DNA from 4 places in the Streptomyces sp. NPDC004561 genome. Region 4 is predicted to be linked to each of the others. Evidence: riboswitches for the same ligand, from Rfam matches in the RefSeq annotation. Region 4 holds a riboswitch; each other region holds the start of a gene.
The links. Region 4 has a riboswitch for cobalamin ahead of ACWEN3_RS04240 (ribonucleoside-diphosphate reductase subunit alpha). Riboswitches for the same ligand answer to the same signal wherever they lie in the genome.
Positions count from the first base shown of each region.

Region 1: linked by a shared signal. The riboswitch ahead of ACWEN3_RS16220 (HoxN/HupN/NixA family nickel/cobalt transporter) and the one ahead of ACWEN3_RS04240 (ribonucleoside-diphosphate reductase subunit alpha) in region 4 are both predicted to bind cobalamin.
Region 2: linked by a shared signal. The riboswitch ahead of ACWEN3_RS30735 (cobalamin biosynthesis protein) and the one ahead of ACWEN3_RS04240 (ribonucleoside-diphosphate reductase subunit alpha) in region 4 are both predicted to bind cobalamin.
Region 3: linked by a shared signal. The riboswitch ahead of ACWEN3_RS26810 ((2Fe-2S) ferredoxin domain-containing protein) and the one ahead of ACWEN3_RS04240 (ribonucleoside-diphosphate reductase subunit alpha) in region 4 are both predicted to bind cobalamin.

Region 1 is NZ_JBSGDB010000103.1:1,536-5,822, reverse strand. Features, by position in the region: gene ACWEN3_RS16230 (glycoside hydrolase family 13 protein) at 1-1,279, opposite strand, end outside; gene ACWEN3_RS16225 (ArsR/SmtB family transcription factor) at 1,386-1,736, opposite strand; cobalamin riboswitch at 1,815-2,011, shown strand; gene ACWEN3_RS16220 (HoxN/HupN/NixA family nickel/cobalt transporter) at 2,041-3,159, shown strand; gene ACWEN3_RS16215 (nucleoside hydrolase) at 3,156-4,121, opposite strand.
Region 2 is NZ_JBSGDB010000297.1:2,063-6,349, reverse strand. Features, by position in the region: gene ACWEN3_RS30740 (cobyric acid synthase) at 1-1,317, opposite strand, end outside; gene ACWEN3_RS30735 (cobalamin biosynthesis protein) at 1,314-2,258, opposite strand; cobalamin riboswitch at 2,359-2,500, opposite strand; gene ACWEN3_RS30730 (hypothetical protein) at 2,653-2,880, opposite strand; gene ACWEN3_RS30725 (anion permease) at 2,918-4,168, opposite strand.
Region 3 is NZ_JBSGDB010000233.1:7,386-11,672, reverse strand. Features, by position in the region: gene ACWEN3_RS26820 (alpha/beta fold hydrolase) at 1-148, opposite strand, end outside; gene ACWEN3_RS26815 (universal stress protein) at 390-956, opposite strand; cobalamin riboswitch at 1,198-1,318, shown strand; gene ACWEN3_RS26810 ((2Fe-2S) ferredoxin domain-containing protein) at 1,380-1,778, shown strand; cobalamin riboswitch at 1,913-2,055, shown strand; gene ACWEN3_RS26805 (CbtB domain-containing protein) at 2,091-2,312, shown strand; gene ACWEN3_RS26800 (CbtA family protein) at 2,335-3,087, shown strand; partial or broken gene ACWEN3_RS26795 (phosphotransferase) at 3,189-3,757, opposite strand; gene ACWEN3_RS26790 (effector-associated constant component EACC1) at 4,082-4,287, shown strand, end outside.
Region 4 is NZ_JBSGDB010000018.1:4,368-8,654, forward strand. Features, by position in the region: gene ACWEN3_RS04235 (ribonucleotide-diphosphate reductase subunit beta) at 1-688, opposite strand, end outside; gene ACWEN3_RS04240 (ribonucleoside-diphosphate reductase subunit alpha) at 688-3,039, opposite strand; cobalamin riboswitch at 3,165-3,289, opposite strand; gene ACWEN3_RS04245 (GNAT family N-acetyltransferase) at 3,342-3,848, opposite strand; gene mctP (monocarboxylate uptake permease MctP) at 3,923-4,287, opposite strand, start outside.

The DNA.
Region 1 (4,287 bases), on a different contig from region 4:
GGCAGCCGTCGCGGCCCTTGCGGACATGGCCGGTCTGCTCCCAGATCGGGTCCTGGAGGACCTCGGTGGGCAGGTCGGCGACCTCGGGGAGGCCGAGTTCCTCGCCCTGGTAGAGGTACGACGACCCGGGCAGCGCCAGCATCAGCAGGGTCGCGGCCCGGGCCCGGCGCAGGCCCGCCCCCGCGTCGACCTCGGGCGCGTGGCCGCCGGACAGCAGCCAGGCACCGGGGTCGGTGCCGGGCGGGAGCATGAGGCGGGAGGCGTGGCGGACGACGTCGTGGTTGGAGAGCACCCAGGTGGCCGAGGCGCCGGCGGCCCGGGCGGTGGCCAGTTCCTCGGTGATGACCCGGCGCAGTTCCGCCGCGTCCCAGTGCGCCTCCAGGTACTCGAAGTTGAAGGCCTGCCCGAGTTCGTCGGGGCGGGCGTACAGGGCGCGGCGGGCGCCCGGCACCCAGGCCTCGGCGACGGCGGAGCGCGGCGGGCGGTAGGCGTCGAAGACCTTGCGCCAGTCCCGGTAGATCTCGTGGACCTCGTCGCGGTCCCAGTAGGGGTGGCTGCCCGGCGCGACGCGCGGCAGGGCCGCCTCGCCGGTGGCGCCGATGCCGCCGACGTCCCGCAGCGGCTCGGTCAGGTCCTTGGCCAGGCCGTGAGCCACGTCGACGCGGAAGCCGTCGACGCCCCGGCCGGACCAGAAGCGCAGGGTGGTGCGGAAGTCGGCGCGGACCTCCTCGTTGTCCCAGTTCAGGTCGGGCTGCTCGGGGGCGAACAGATGCAGGTACCACTCGCCGTCGGGGGTGCGCCGCCAGGCGCTGCCGCCGAAGACGGACTGCCAGTCGGAGGGCGGGAGTTCGCCGCCCGGGCCGCGGCCGGGGCGGAAGACGTAGCGGTCGCGGGCCGGGGAGCCGGGGCCGGCGCGCAGCGCCTCCCGGAACCAGCGGTGCCGGTGCGAGGTGTGGTTGGGGACGATGTCGACGACGACCTTCAGGCCGAACCGGTGGGCCTCGGCGACCAGGGCGTCGAAGTCGTCCAGGGTGCCGAGGCGGGGGTCGACGTCCCGGTGGTCGGCGACGTCGTAGCCGCCGTCGGCGAGTTCCGAGGGGTAGAAGGGGCTGAGCCACAGGGCGTCGACGCCGAGCGCGGCGAGGTGGTTCAGGCGCTGGGTGAGGCCCTTCAGGTCACCGAGGCCGTCGCCGTCGGCGTCGGCGAAGCTGCGCGGATAGACCTGGTAGATCACGGCCTGCCGCCACCAGTCGGGGTTCCTGGACGAGAGGTCTGCCATAAGCGTTCCGTTCGGGCGGTACGACGTTCGCTGGACGTAGGGAATCTGTCCACATCATCCGGAAAGGGAACCTTCGGACACCGGAAGGGGCCTCCCGGCGGAGGGTTCAGGCCCCGCAGTGCTCCAGCAGCCCCCGCAACTCGCCGTCCACCAGCCGGTACCTGACCACCCGGCCCTCCTTCGCGCCCGCCACGGCCCCCGCCGCGCGCAGCAGCCGCAGGGCCTGTGACACGGCGGGGTCGTTCATGCCGGTGGCGACGGCGAGGTCGGAGACGGCGAGGGGGCCGGCGCGGTGGAGCGCGAGGAGCAGGGCGAGCCGGTTGGGGTCGGCGAGGAGGGCGAAGCGGTCGGCCCAGGCGCGTACCCGTCCCGCGTCGCCGATGGCGGCGATCGCCTCGCACACCCGGTGGCCGTCGATGGTGCGACGGCCCGCTCGGTCGGCCGGCACGAGATGCATGGCGTCATCCTGCCAGGCCGTCATGTGATCTTGAATACCTGCGCGGTTGTGCAGCTATGCAGCCGAGGGCCCGGCCCCCTACGGTGGGCGGGCCGTGGTGTTCGGGAAGCCGGTGCGAAACCGGAGCGGCCCTCGCCACTGTGATCGGGGAGTCTTCGTCCCGTCCGGCGTGACCAGCGCCGGGCCACTGGTCGGCCGCAGGGCCTGCCGGGAAGGCAGGGACGGCGGACGCACGACCCGTAAGCCAGGAGACCGGCCGCGGCATCTCACGAAGTGATCCACGAGGTGCTGGAGCGTGAACCGGATGCCCCTGTCCGACCCTGCCCGTACGGCCCCGGCCGCCGCGGCCTCCTTCAAGTGGCGGCGCGAGGACACCCTGAAGACGGCGGGGCTGCTGGCGGTGATCGTCGCCCTGCACGTGGTCGCCCTCGGGATCCTGCTCCTTCTCGTCGTACCCGAGCACTACAGGGTCGGCGCCGACGTCTTCGGCATCGGCCTCGGCGTCACCGCCTACACCCTGGGCATGCGGCACGCGTTCGACGCCGACCACATCGCCGCGATCGACAACACCACCCGCAAGCTGATGGCCGACGGCAAGCGACCGGTGTCGGTGGGCTTCTGGTTCGCGCTCGGGCACTCCAGCGTGGTGGTGGTCCTCGCCCTGCTGATCGCGGGCGGCACCCGGCTCGCCGGCCGGGTGATGGACGAGCACTCCCGGACCCACCAGGTGCTCGGCTTCCTGGGGACGACGGTCTCCGGGACGTTCCTCTACCTCATCGCGGCCCTGAACCTGGTCGCCCTGGTGGGCATCCTGAAGGTCTTCCGCGCGATGCGCGCCGGGTCGTACGACGAGCGGGAACTGGAACAGCACCTGGACTCGCGGGGGTTCATGAACCGGATCCTCGGGCGGCTGACCCGGTCCGTCTCCCGGCCGGGCCAGATGTTCCCGCTCGGCTTCCTCTTCGGGCTCGGCTTCGACACGGCCACCGAGGTCACGCTGATGGTGATGGCCGGCTCGGGCGCTGCGGCGGGGCTGCCCTGGTACGCGGTCCTCTGTCTGCCGCTGCTGTTCGCCGCCGGGATGAGCCTCTTCGACACGCTGGACGGCACGTTCATGAACTTCGCCTACCAGTGGGCGTTCTCCAACCCCGTGCGCAAGGTGTTCTACAACCTCGCCATCACCGGCCTGTCCGTCGCCGTCGCCTTCTTCATCGGCACGATCGAACTGGTCGGCGTGCTGCACGAGAAGTTCGGGCTGACCGACCCGGTCACCGGCTGGGTGGCCGGGCTGAGCCTGGACAGCGCCGGATACCTCATCGTCGGCCTGTTCGTGGTGGTGTGGGCGGCGGCCCTGTCGTACTGGCGGTTCGCCAGGGTGGAGGAGCGCTGGACGGCCCGGGCCGCCGCCTCGGACACCCCCTAGCGTTCCACCGTCTCCAGGTACAGCTTCACGTACCGGTCCACGTCCACGTCCAGCGCGACGTCCACCAGGGGCTGTTCGCGGCGGCCCCCGTGGATCTCGGACTCGCCGGGGCGGGGGCGGCGGTCGACGACGGTCTGGCCGCGGGTGGGGCCGGGGGCGAGGGAGACCTCGACCGGCAGCAGCCGGGTGGTGATGCCCGCCGGGTCGGCGACCGCGCACACGGCGCCCGCGTCGAAGACGCCGCCCGCCTCCTCCGCCTCCGGGGGCTCGCCCTGCGCGGCCGGGCGGTGCGCGAGGAGGTCGCCGGCCAGCCGGGTGCCGGGGTCGGTGCTCGCGCGCAGCCGGTGGACGTCCGCGGCGGGCACCACCACCCGCATGAAGACGTCCAGGCCGTACATCGTGATCGGCACCCCGGCCGTGAGCAGGATCGCCGCCGCCTCCGGGTCGTGCCAGACGTTGAACTCGGCGACGGGCGTGGCGTTACCGGTGGCGACCGCGCCGCCCATGAAGACGATCCGCTCGATGTTGCGGGTCACCTCCGGGTGGGTGCGCAGCAGCAGGGCGATGTTCGTCTGGGGCGCGGTGGGGATCAGCGTCACCGGGCGGGGGGAGGCCAGGATCTCGCGGCGCAGGAGGGTCACGGCGTCCACGTCGGCGGGGGCGCGGGCCGGGGCCGGCAGGCCCAGGTCGCCCATGCCGTCGCTGCCGTGCACATGCCGGGCCGAGCGGGCCGGTTCGATCAGCGGGCGTTCGGCGCCCCGGCCCACCGGGATGTCGGGGGCGCCCGCCCGCTCCAGCACGGTCAGGGTGTTGCGGACCACGCCGTCGACGTCCGTGTTCCCGGCGACACAGGTCACCGCCCTGAGGTCCAGGCCCGGGTGGCGCACCGCGAGCAGCAGGGCCAGGGCGTCGTCGACGCCGGTGTCGCAGTCGATGATCACGGGGATGGGCTGACCGTCCACGGCGGGCTCCTTCGTCGTACCCCTGTACAACCGACTCCCGAACCCTAGATGAGGGTCAGGGCCCGGCGGCCTCGCGGGCGCCGGACGCACACCGCCGGGGTGTGCCGTACGACCGCCCCGTCCGGCGGCCGGTGCGGCAGACCGGGGGACGCGGGCCGGACCAGGG
Region 2 (4,287 bases), on a different contig from region 4:
GTCCGACTCCAGCGCGCCGTGCCAGTGGGTGCCCCAGGTCCGGCCGACCCGGCAGCCGTCCAGGCTGCGCCCGTGGCCGTCGGAGATGAACGCCTCGCCGCCCTCGACCGTCGCCACCCCGTGGTGGATCTCGTACCCCTCGACGCGCTCGCCCAGGGCCTCGCCGGCCGGCCGGGTGAGGGTCTTCTCCCGGGCGAACCGCACCCGAACGGGCAGCACGCCGAGCCCGGGGACCGCGCCGGCGCGCGACTCGACCTCGTCCTCGATGTGCTCGCCGAGGATCTGGAAGCCGCCGCAGACGCCGAGGACCGGGCGCCCCTCGGCGGCCCTGCGGACCAGGGCGTCCGCGAGCCCGCGCGCCCTCAGCCACTCCAGCGCCCGGACCGTGCCCCGGGTCCCGGGAACGACGACCAGGTCCGCGTCGGCCAGCTCCTCCGGCCGGTCCACGAACCGCACCACGACCCCGGGTTCGGCGGCCAGCGCGTCGACGTCCGTGAAATTGGACATCAGCGGGACCGCGCACACGGCGACCCGCAGCACGTCCTCGCCGACGGGCGGGGCCACGGTGGACTCGCGCACGGTCCCGCGCAGGGAGACGCGCAGGCCGTCCTCCTCGTCGATGCCGAGCCCGTGCCGGAACGGCAGCACGCCGTAGGAGCGCCGTCCGGTGAGGCCGTGCAGCATGTCGAGGCCCGGCTCAAGGAGCGAGACGTCGCCGCGGAACTTGTTCACCAGGAACCCGGCGACCAGCTCCTGGTCCTCGGGCGAGAGCAGGGCGACCGTGCCGAAGAAGGACGCGAAGACGCCCCCGCGGTCGATGTCCCCCACCACCAGCACGGGCAGCCGCGCACCCCGCGCGATCCCCATGTTCACGATGTCGGTCCGGCGCAGATTGATCTCCGCCGGGCTGCCCGCCCCCTCACAGATCACCGCGTCATACGTGCCCCGCAACTCGGCCAGGCAGTCCAGGACCGTGCCGAGCAGGCGCTGCTGCCGCCCGCCGTGGTACCCGCGCGCGCTCAGCTCGCCCACGGGCTTGCCGAGCAGCACCACCTGGCTGCTCTGCTCCCCGCCCGGCTTGAGCAGCACCGGGTTCATCAGCGCGGTCGGCTCGATCCGGCACGCCTGGGCCTGCATGGCCTGGGCCCGCCCGATCTCCGCCCCCTCGCGGGTCACGAAGGAGTTGAGGGACATGTTCTGCGCCTTGAACGGCGCGACCTTCACGCCCTGGCGCACCAGCCACCGGCAGATCCCGGCCGTCACGACGCTCTTGCCGGCGTCGGAGGTGGTGCCGGCGACGAGGAGACCACCGTTCACTTCACACGTCCCTTCACGAGTCGGCGCGCGGCGACGGTGACGCCGAGCGCGAGCAGGCCGACGCGGCGGGAGAGCCGTACGGCCCGGTCGACGTCGGTGGCCCTGACGGCCCGTCCGGTGGCGCCGTTCAGCACGGGGCGGTGTTCGACACGGCCGCCGTAGGACAGGGTTCCGCCGAGGCGCACGCCGAGGGCGCCCGCGAAGGAGGCTTCGACGGGCCCGGCGTTGGGGCTCGGGTGCCGTGCCGCGTCCGCCCGCCACGCCCGTACGGCGCCCCGCGGATCGGGACCGGCCAGGGCGGCGAGTACGGCGGTCAGCCTGGCCCCCGGCCAGCCGGCGAGGTCGTCGAGGCGGGCCGAGGCCCAGCCGTAGCGGCGGTGGCGGGGGGACCGGTGACCGACCATCGCGTCGAGGGTGTTGACGGCCCGGAACCCGAGCAGCCCCGGCACTCCGGCCACGGCGCCCCACACCAGGGCGCCCACCACGGCGTCGGAGGTGTTCTCGGCGACGGACTCGACCACGGCCCGGGCGATGCCGTCGGCGTCCAGGGCCTGCGGGTCCCGGCCGCACAGGTGGGGCAGCCGGGCCCGTGCCGCCTCGACGTCCCCGGCCTGAAGGGCCCGCCCGACGGTCCGCGCCTCCCGGGCGAGGGAGGTGCCGCCGACGACGGCCCAGGTGGCGGCCGCGGTCAGCGCGACCGTGACGGCGGGGGAGGGGCGTACGGAGCGTGCGGCGACCGCGCCGAGCGCGACGGCGCCACCGGCGCACACGACGGTGTGCAGGGCGCCCCAGCCGCGGTGGTCGTGCCACAACGCGCGTTCCACGGCAGCGGCCGCCCGCCCGAACACGGCGACCGGATGCCCGTGGCGGGGATCGCCGAGGAGCAGGTCACCGAGGAGGCCGGCGGCGGCGCCGTACGCGTATGTGCGATCGGCACCCATCGGCTCAGCCGGCCGTGGGCACAGGAGCGGTCCTGGTACTGGTCCTTCGGCAGCCGAGCATCACGACACGTGTCCTCACTCAGGGTGTCCACGCCCTGGTTCGACGAGATCCGGCGGTGAGAGTTCCTGGCTTCCGGGGTGTTCTTCCCCGGTGACAGTGGCGGGACCGCGCCGGATTCGCACCGGCTTCCTCTCCTGCCGCCGTAGATGGCCTGGGCAGTCCACCACGCGCCCGGAACGGCCGTCAACCTGCCGTTGACCTGCGAGGGGAGAGTGTGCCGATCCCCACACCGTGGGACTGCCGGATACGCGAGAGGCTCCCCTCCACACCAGGTGGAGGGGAGCCTCTCGGGGTTTTCCGGGGTGCCGGGTCAGCCTCGGCCCTGATCCTCGGTCAGGCCTTGACCACGATCAGGTAGAAGCCGTACGCCACCGCCGCCGCGCAGGCCGCGAAGCAGACGTAGGCGCCGGTGACGGCGAGGGCGGCGGAGTCGCCCTGGGCCGCGGCCTGCTCGCGCCGGGCCAGGCCCCTGATGCCGAGGGTGAACAGGGCCACCAGGCCCACGGTGGCCACGAGGCTGACGCCGAAGACGGAGCCGATGGCCGCCCAGTCGATCTTCATGGGGATGCTTCCTTAGTAACCGGAGGAGTGACCGGGGTCAGACGGTGGCGGCCGGGGGAACGGCGGGGGCCGGTTCGGCGGCCGGGGCGGCGATCGTGGCCGTCAGGTCGCCGGTGACCGTGCCCACCGGGGGCGGGGTCACCGCGGCGATGGCGGCGGTCACCACGCCGGCCGGCTCCGCGGTCTCGTCGACGGCGTTGACGTTGGTGTGGTCGATGACCTCGCGGCGGGACAGCTTCCAGATCGTGGCGCTCGCGGCGACCAGGAAGACGGCGACGACCGCGGTGCCCCAGCCACCCAGGGCCGTGACGGACTCGGCGCCCGCGCCGACCAGAGCGGCGGCCGGCAGGGTGAGCACCCAGGCGACGGTCATGCGGGTCGCGGTGGACCAGCGGACCACTCCGCCCTTGCGGCCCAGGCCCGCACCCATCACCGAGCCGGAGACGACGTGGGTGGTCGAGAGGGAGAAGCCGAGGTGGGAGGAGGCCAGGATGGCCGTCGCGGCGCTGGTCTGGGCGGCGAAGCCCTGGCGCGGCTCCAGGTCGGTCAGGCCCTTGCCCATGGTGCGGATGATGCGCCAGCCGCCGATGTAGGTGCCGAGCGCGATGGCCAGGCCCGCGGAGAGGATCACCCAGGTGGGAGGGTTGGAGTCGGGGGCGATGGAACCGCCCGCGATCAGCGCGAGGGTGATGACGCCCATCGTCTTCTGCGCGTCGTTGGTGCCGTGCGCGAGGGAGACCAGGCCGGCGGAGGCGATCTGGCCGGCGCGGTAGCCCTTGCGGGTGGCCTCGCCCTCGGCCTTGCCGCCGACGCCGTAGGAGAACCGGGTGGCCAGCATCGAGGCGATGCCCGCCACCACGGGCGCGGCGACCGCCGGGAGCAGCACCTTGGTGACCAGCACGTCACCGTGCACGGCGCCGAAGCCCGCGGAGGCGACGGTGGCGCCGATCAGACCGCCCATCAGGGCGTGGGAGGAGCTGGAGGGCAGACCCACCAGCCACGTCACCAGGTTCCAGAGGATCGCGCCGACCAGTGCGGCGAAGATGACCTCGGGACGGATGCCGGCCTCGTCGACGAGGCCTTTGGAGATCGTGTTCGCGACCTCCACGGAGAGGAAGGCGCCCACCAGATTGAGGGCGGCGGACATGGTCACCGCGATCCTGGGCTTCAGGGCGCCTGTCGAGATGGTGGTGGCCATCGCGTTCGCGGTGTCGTGGAAACCGTTCGTGAAATCAAACGCGAGTGCGGTTACCACCACAATCGCGAGGATCAGCGAGAAGCTTTCCATTTACCCAGGCAATCGTTCGAGGTCGTTGGCTGGTTGAACGTAGGCAACCTGGGTGAACGGAAGATGAACTGAGTCGGGCATCGGGGTGTCCTTGACGAGGGACGGGGATTCCGTTCGCC
Region 3 (4,287 bases), on a different contig from region 4:
GGGCGACCACCCGGAAGCCCGCGTCGGCCAGCGGGCCGAACTGGTGGTGCCAGGAGTGCCAGGACTCGGGGAAGCCGTGCAGGAGCACCACCAGGGGGCCGTCGCCCTGTTCGGCGATGTGCAGCCGAATGCCGTTCACGTCAACCATCCGATGCTCGACCATGCGCACGAGCGTACGCCGACGTGATCTTCGGACGGCGGTACAGGGCGCGCGTGTGCCGCGAACCCGCCCCGTTCGCCACGCAACAGGAGGGCGCCCCGGTGTGTCAGGGGTCGGGGACGCCGCTTGGATCAACTCGCGTATGCGGTGCGGACGTCGGACGGCCGAGGCGTGGGGCAGCCCAGGCGGCCTGAGCAGCCGGAATCGGGTCGCGCCCTCACGGCATCCCTCAGGAGTCGGGCGGCAGGATCTCGAACTCGCGCTCCACATGGCCGGTGTCCAGCCGCAGCCGCCAGATGTTGCGGCGGTGGGCCGCCGCCAGCACGGCCTGGAGCGGGGACGGCGGCACCACGAGGACGGGGCAGGCGGCGTGCGCGAGGCAGTAGCGGCCGACCGACGGCCACAGGGCGCGGTGCAGCCGGCCGCGCCGACCGGCGCCGATCGCGAGGATGTCGTCGTCCCGGTCGGCGGTCCGCACCAGCGCCGGCCCGGGAGTGCCCCGTACGACGAGCGCCTGCCCCGGCACCCCGGGATCCGTGCCGCCGAACACCTCGCACAGCGCCCGGGCGAGCCTCTCCTCGGCCAGCCGCTCCCACTCCCCGACCATGGCGGCCGCGGCCGGGAACCTGCGGGCCGCGAGATCACCCTCAGGCGGCTCCCAGGCCAGCACAGGCCAGAGCTCGGCCCCCCGGCGCCGTGCCTCGCCGGCGGCACGGCCCAGCGCGTGGAGGCTCCCCGGCGACCCGCTGACTCCCACCACGACACGGGCGGCTGAGGGCGGTCTGGACTCTGACATCGCATTCACCGTTCTCCACCCGCCGGCCGAAGGCTGCACAGCCGGCGATCCTCCATGGAACCGCTTCCATCTCACCTCTGTTCCGGGACTTCGAACAGCCCTCGCGCAAAGTCTTGCCGCCCTTCTGACGGCCGCTGCCACGCCGTTGCGCCAGGTGCGCCGGCGTCCTCTCCCGGAGGCGGGCGGGCGTGGGGCGCCGGTGATGGGATGATGATCGGCGACATAAGGCGACGGCGGTCCGAGGAAGCCGGTGTGAATCCGGCGCGGTCCCGCCACTGTGACCGGTCAGCGAGTTCCGGCAGGCCACCGCCCCGACCCGGGCGGGAAGGCGGGGCGAGCGACGATCCGGGAGCCAGGAGACTCACGCGGTCGCCTCCTCGACGAACACCGGGGCGGATCTCCCCGGGAGGGGAGGGGCGTGGCATGCCCGAGAAGCCGGCGCAGGAGACATCAGGCGGGACGGCGGACGAAAGCGGTCCGGTGCCGTGCCGGGTCGTCGTGTGCCGGGACTGCTGCTGCGGCAGTCCCAAGGTGACCGGGGTGGATCACGCGGCGCAGACCGCGCGTCTGCGGGCGGAGGTTCCGGTGCGCGTCTCCGACTGCCTCGACGTGTGCGACCAGGCCAACGTCGTCGTCGTACAGCCGTCCGCCGCGGGACGGGCAGCCGGTGCGCGGCCCGTCTGGCTGGGACTCGTCAACGATCCCGACGCGACCGAGGACATCGCCGCCTGGGTGCGGGCCGGCGGCCCGGGCGTGGCCGCCCTGCCGGACATCCTCGACCTCTACACCTTCACGCCTCCGCGGCGCCGCGCGGACCCCTGAGCCCGTGCGGCCTCCACGGCGTCGCGCGAACGGCGCCCGTTCCAGGCGATGTTGGCGACGCCGGGCGGAGGGGCGGACGTCTGCGTGACAGGTGGGAGAGGAAGATCACGCCGGGCGGACGCCGTCTTGGCCGCGTGCGCGCCACGCGGTACGGTCTGTCCGATATCGACGACGGCGAGACGGAAGCCGGTGGGAATCCGGCACGGTCGCGCCACTGTATGCGGGCACCCGAGGGTGCTCGTGAGTCAGACCCGTGGCCGTCGTCCTGTGCACCACCGAGATGGGACGCGAACTCCCAGAGGAGGTCCTGCCATGGCGCAGACCGTCGCCCGGCCGACAGCCACCACCCCCGCCCTCCCCACCAAGCTGCCGCTGAAGGCGATAGCTCCCTGGGCGGTCTTCTTCGGCATCCTGATGCTGGTCCTGCTGTACTTCGTCGGCGCCGAACAGGGCGCCACCTCCGTGTTCAGCGGCACGGACGTCCATGAGTGGGTGCACGACGCGCGCCACCTGCTCGGCTTCCCCTGCCACTGACGCGAGGGGACAGCGCACGCCCATGAACTCAGCAACCGTACGGAACCTTCTCGTACGGGGGATGCTCGCCGGCCTCGCGGCCGGCGGGCTCGCCCTGATCGTGGCCTATCTCCTCGGAGAGCCGAGCGTCGACAAGGCGATCAGCTTCGAGGAGGCCCACTCCCACGAGCACGAGATGGAAGTCGTCTCCCGCTCCCTGCAGTCCACCGCCGGCCTGGCCACCGGCGTCCTCGTCTACGGGGTCGCGTTCGGCGGTATCGCGGCGCTCGCCTTCTGCTTCGCGCTCGGCCGGGTGGGGCGCTTCGGCCCGCGCGCCACGGCGCTGCTGCTGTCGGGCTGCGCACTGCTCGCCGTGTACGTCGTGCCGTTCCTGAAGTACCCGGCCAACCCGCCGTCGGTCGGCAACCCCGACACCATCGGCAAGCGGACCACCCTGTACTTCCTGATGATGCTGCTCAGCGTCCTGCTGGCGATCGCCGCCACCATCCTGGGCAAGCGCCTGGCGCCCGCTGTGGGCACCTGGTGGGCGACGGTGGCCGCGGTGGCCGCGTTCGTCGTCGTGATCGCTCTGGCCTGCCAGTTCCTGCCGGCCGTCAACGAGGTGCCGAAGCAGTTCCCGGCCACCCTGCTATGGCGGTTCCGGCTCTCCGCACTGGCGATCCAGGCCGTCCTGTGGGGCGGATTCGGCCTGCTCTTCGGCGAGTTGGCGGAGCGGGTGCTGAACCCCCGGCCGAGGAAGACCGCGGCCGGGCGAGCGGTTCCGGCCGCGCGCTGACCCTCCCGGACAACAGAGGGCCCCCGGAATCATCCGGGGGCCTGTGTCGTACTCCGGCTCGTAAGCAGACGGCAGCGGCCCGGGACAGGCGGAACACCCGCTCAGGACGACGCCAGAACACGGTCGAGCGTGTTCCGGCCCGCGCGTCCCCACGTGGGTTGCCCACCGGGCAGGCCGCGCTCCCATGCCTGGCCGATGCCGATGAGGGAGACGGCGCGCAGGACGGCCCATCCGCGCGCACGCCGGATCGTCGCCTCGTCCGCGTGCGCGTATCCGTCGAAGAACCGTGCGGCCGCGCCTCGGGGAAGCAGCAGCCACGCGGCCGCGAGATCCGTCGCCGGATCGCCGGCGCAGAGATCGCCGAAGTCGATCACGCCGGAGAGCGTGCCGTCCGAGACGACGACGTTGGCGGCATGCAGGTCACCGTGAAGCCAGGCAGGCGATCCCGGCCAAGCCGGGGCTGAGACGGCGTCCTCCCAGACCTCACGGATACCGGCGGTCGCTCGGACGGTGCGCCGGTCACCACGGGTACGGGCACCGGGAGCGGCAGACGCGGGGCCAGGACGGGCAACCATCGCTGTTCCTTGCGCAGAAGGGCCGGGGCGCGTGATGTCCGCGGCATGCGCACCGCCAACTCGTCACCGAGCCGCCACAGTCGGTTGTCCCATCCCCTTCGCGGCCGGTTCGAGGATTACCAGGCACTCTACGTGGGAGTTCTGAGGTGCCGAGCGGGTGGCCGCGCTGCACGTTCCGCTCGTTTACGCTGGCCGGACGGGAACTCGTTCGTGTACCACCGGCAGACCAAGAACCTCCTGGTGTCGTACTCGCCGAAGACGCGGTCCCGGGTCTCCCACCAGCCCGCGAGCTGAGTAACTAGAGCCCGCACAACGTCAGTTGTTCGACGACACTCGCGTTTGCCTCCTTCGCTCGGGCGCCGCCTCCTGGAATAATCGTTGGGGTACAGCCGTATGCGCGATGGAGGGCGGGGGCCAAGGTGCCTGGTGGGGACGGCGGCGAGGCGGTGGAGATCCGGAGCGGGCATCCGGACGATCTCGACGCCGTGTACGACGAGTTGCGTGGGGTGACCGGACTCCGCGTGCGGGGCGTGCCGGTTGCGGCGGCCCCCGGCGAACAGGGCTCCGTGCTGGAGTTCGTCACGGTCGCCTGTTCCGGTGGGGCGATCACCATCCTGTTCCAGAT
Region 4 (4,287 bases):
GCTCCTCCTTGCGGACGGTGTCGACGACCTCGAAGGCGAAGGACATGTGCATCGTCTCGTCGCGGAACACCCAGTTGGTGCCGGTGGCCAGACCGTGCAGCAGACCCCGGCTGCGGAACCAGTAGACGTACGCGAAGGCGCCGTAGAAGAACAGGCCCTCGATGCACGCGGCGAAGCAGATCAGGTTCAGCAGGAAGCGGCGGCGGTCGGCCTTCGTCTCCAGTCGGTCGAGCTTCTCCACCGAGTCCATCCACGTGAAGCAGAACCGCGCCTTCTCGCGGATGGACGGGATGTTCTCGATCGCCGCGAAGGCCGCGGTCCGCTCCTCCGGGTCGGGCAGGTAGGTGTCCAGCAGGGTCAGATAGAACTGGACGTGCACGGCCTCCTCGAACAGCTGGCGCGACAGGTACAGGCGCGCCTCCGGGGAGTTGATGTGCTTGTAGAGGGTCAGCACCAGGTTGTTCGCGACGATCGAGTCGCCCGTCGCGAAGAAGGCCACCAGCCGGCCGATCAGGTGCTGTTCGCCCGGAGTGAGCTTCGCGAGGTCGGCGACGTCCGAGTGGAGGTCGACCTCCTCCACGGTCCAGGTGTTCTTGATGGCGTCCCGGTAGCGCTCGTAGAAGTCGGGGTAGCGCATCGGGCGGAGAGTCAGCTCGAAGCCGGGGTCGAGCAGGTTCTGGTGGGACATCACTGACAGGCCTCGCAGGACTCGGGGTTTTCCAGGGAGCAGGCGACCGCTTCGGGGTCCGGGGTGGCCTGCACGGGGACGGTGGCTCGGGCCGCGCGGGCGATCCGGGTCGCCGGGCGCGAGCGCAGGTAGTACGTCGTCTTCAGGCCCGACTTCCAGGCGTACGCGTACATCGAGGAGAGCTTGCCGATCGTCGGCGTCTCCAGGAACAGGTTCAGCGACTGCGCCTGGTCCAGGAACGGGGTGCGGGCCGCGGCCATGTCGATCAGGCCGCGCTGCGGGATCTCCCAGGCCGTGCGGTACAGCGTCCGCACGTCCTCCGGGATCCAGGCGAAGCCCTGCACCGAGCCGTTCGAGTCGCGCAGCGCCTCACGGGTGCGCGCGTCCCAGACGCCCAGGTCCTTCAGGTCCTGCACCAGGTAGGAGTTGACCTGGAGGAACTCACCCGACAGCGTCTCGCGCTTGAACAGGTTCGACACCTGCGGCTCGATGCACTCGTAGACACCGGCGATGGAGGCGATGGTGGCCGTCGGGGCGATGGCGAGGAGCAGCGAGTTGCGCATGCCGATCGCCGCGATCCGCTCGCGCAGCGCCGCCCAGCGCTCCGGCCAGGTCAGCTGCGCGCCGTAGTGGTCCGGGTGCAGCACACCGCGCGCGGTACGGGTCTTCTCCCAGGCCGGCAGCGGGCCGTTGTGCTCGGCGAGGTCGGCGGAGGTCTCGTACGCGGCGAGCATGACGCGCTCGGCGATCCGGGTGGACAGCGCCCGGGCCTCGGGCGAGTCGAAGGGCAGGCGCAGCTTGAAGAAGACGTCCTGCAGGCCCATCGCGCCGAGGCCGACCGGCCGCCACCTGGCGTTGGACCGGCCCGCCTGCTCGGTCGGGTAGAAGTTGATGTCGACCACGCGGTCGAGGAAGGTGACGGCCGTGCGGACCGTCGCGTCCAGCCGCTCCCAGTCGATGTCCCCGCCGCTCACGAAGGCGCCGAGGTTGACGGAGCCGAGGTTGCAGACCGCCGTCTCGCCGTCGTTCGTGACCTCCAGGATCTCCGTGCAGAGGTTGGAGGAGTGGATGACGTGGCCCGGCTCGGCCGTCTGGTTGGCGGTGCGGTTGGCGGCGTCCTTGAAGGTCATCCAGCCGTTGCCGGTCTGCGCGAGGGTGCGCATCATGCGGCCGTACAGGTCGCGGGCCGGGAGGGTCTTCTTCGCGAGCCCCTCGCGCTCCGCCTCGCGGTAGGCGGCGTCGAACTCCTCGCCCCACAGGTCGACCAGCCCGGGCACGTCCGAGGGGGAGAACAGCGACCACTTCCCGTCGGCCTCGACCCGGCGCATGAACTCGTCCGGGACCCAGTGCGCGAGGTTCAGGTTGTGCGTACGGCGGGCGTCCTCACCGGTGTTGTCCCGCAGCTCCAGGAACTCCTCGATGTCGGAGTGCCAGGTCTCCAGGTACACCGCGGCCGCGCCCTTGCGCCGGCCGCCCTGGTTCACGGCGGCGACCGAGGCGTCGAGGGTCTTCAGGAACGGCACGATGCCGTTGGAGTGCCCGTTGGTGCCCCGGATCAGCGAACCGCGGCTGCGGATGCGGGAGTACGACAGACCGATGCCGCCGGCGTGCTTGGAGAGGCGGGCGACCTGGTGGTAGCGGTCGTAGAGGGAGTCCAGCTCGTCCAGCGGGGAGTCCAGCAGGTAGCAGGACGACATCTGGGGGTGCCGGGTGCCGGAGTTGAAGAGCGTGGGGGAGGAGGGCAGGTAGTCGAGGCGGCTCATGAGCCCGTAGAGCGCGGCGACCTCGTCGACGGAGCGGACGGTGTCGTCCTCGGCCAGACCGGCGGCGACCCGCAGCATGAAGTGCTGGGGCGTCTCGACGACCCTGCGGGTGATCGGGTGCCGCAGCAGGTAGCGGCTGTGCAGGGTGCGCAGCCCGAAGTAGCCGAAGCGGTCGTCGGCGGCCGGGTCGATCAGCAGGTCCAGCCGCCCGGTGTGCAGCCGCACGAACTCGGCGGTCCGGTCGGCGATCAGGCCCTCCCGGTGGCCGACGGCCACGGACTCGGTGAACGACGTCACGCCCTGCGAGGCGGCCTCGGCGCGGATGGAGACGGTCAGCAGCCGGGCGGCCAACCGGGAGTAGGCGGGGTCCTCGGAGATGAGTCCCGCGGCGGCCTCCGTGGCCAGCTCGCGCAGCTCCGACTCGTCCGCGCGGGCGGACCGGCCGCGCAGCGCGGCGGCGGCGACCCGGCCGGGGTCGGCGTCGGGGAGGTCGGCGGTCAGCTCGGTCAGGGTCCGCAGCAGCGCGGCACCGGGTCCGTCGTTCTCCAGACCTGTGGCTGAAGCCGGTTCGGCTGGCGCGATGGTCACGTGGGGCTCTCCCTCGCTCGGCACGCGGGCCTGGCGGAGGGCAGAGGGCAGTCACGAGCGCACACGGCGTCGCGTCCACCGGCCCACTCCACGAGGCCCGGACGTCTCAGGGCACCCGGACCGGACGGCCGGGTGCGCTGCCGGCAGGTCCTCGGACTTGAACAGGCGTGCGGATGCACGCAAGTACACCGTTGCGGGACAGTTCCGGATTCGCACCGGATTCCCCTGCGGCGACAGCGAGCATGAGCATACATCTAGTGTCGGGCTGTCGTGTCACCCCCAGATGTTGTGTCGCTCCGGCTTCACAGCGTCAACTTGTAGGTGAGGAGCGTGATGTCGTCCAGGTGCGGCACGGGATTCCAGTCCCGCTCGGGAGTGCGAACGAAGCCGAGGCGTTCGTAGAGCCGATGGGCGGTGTGCATGGCGCGCCGGCTCGACAGGACGACGGAGACGCAGCCTTCCGTGGTGCGGGCGCGCTCGACGCAACCTCTGACGAGGGCCTCGCCGACGCCCTTCCCGCGCGCCCCGTGCCCGACGGCCAGGGCGCGGATCTCCGCCTCCCCGGGGCCCGCGATGTCGGCGACGGGGCCGCCGCCGGGGACGAAGGTGACGCCGCCGAGCGGTTCGCCGTCCCGGACCGCCACGAGCACCTCGGCCGCGGCGGCCCGCCGCGCGACGTCCCTCAGCACGGGCAGGTACTCGTCGTCCTCGCCGTAGTCGAGGAGGCCGTCGTCGAGGTAGGCCCGGGCGGTGATCTCACCGAGGGAGCCGTACTCGTCGGGTGTGGCGTGCCGGATCAGGAAGTCCATGGGACCGAGTCTGCTGGAGGAGTACGGCGACGGGCCGCCGGTTTTTCTCCGGCGGCCCGTCGTACGGCGGTGGTTCAGTGACCGGTGCCCGCGGTCGCGGGCGGAAGCTCCACCTGGACACCGGGGTCGCCCGCGTCCGCCGTGTAGTCGTCCGGCCTGGTCTCGTCGACGCCCTCGGGGGCCTTCAGGGCCTTCAGGACGAAGGTGAGGACCACGGTCACCACGACGTTGAGCACGAAGGCCGTGAGGCCGATGTAGCCGATCTCGCCGATGCCCGGGATCTCCTTCGCCGAACCACCGAAGTGCTTCTGGGTCGGCGAGGCGACGCCGTACGCGGCGACCGTGCCGTAGACCATGCCGACCGCCCAGCCGGCGAGCAGGGCCCAGCGGTGGAACCAGCGGGTGAACAGGCCGCCGACCAGGGCCGGGAAGGTCTGCA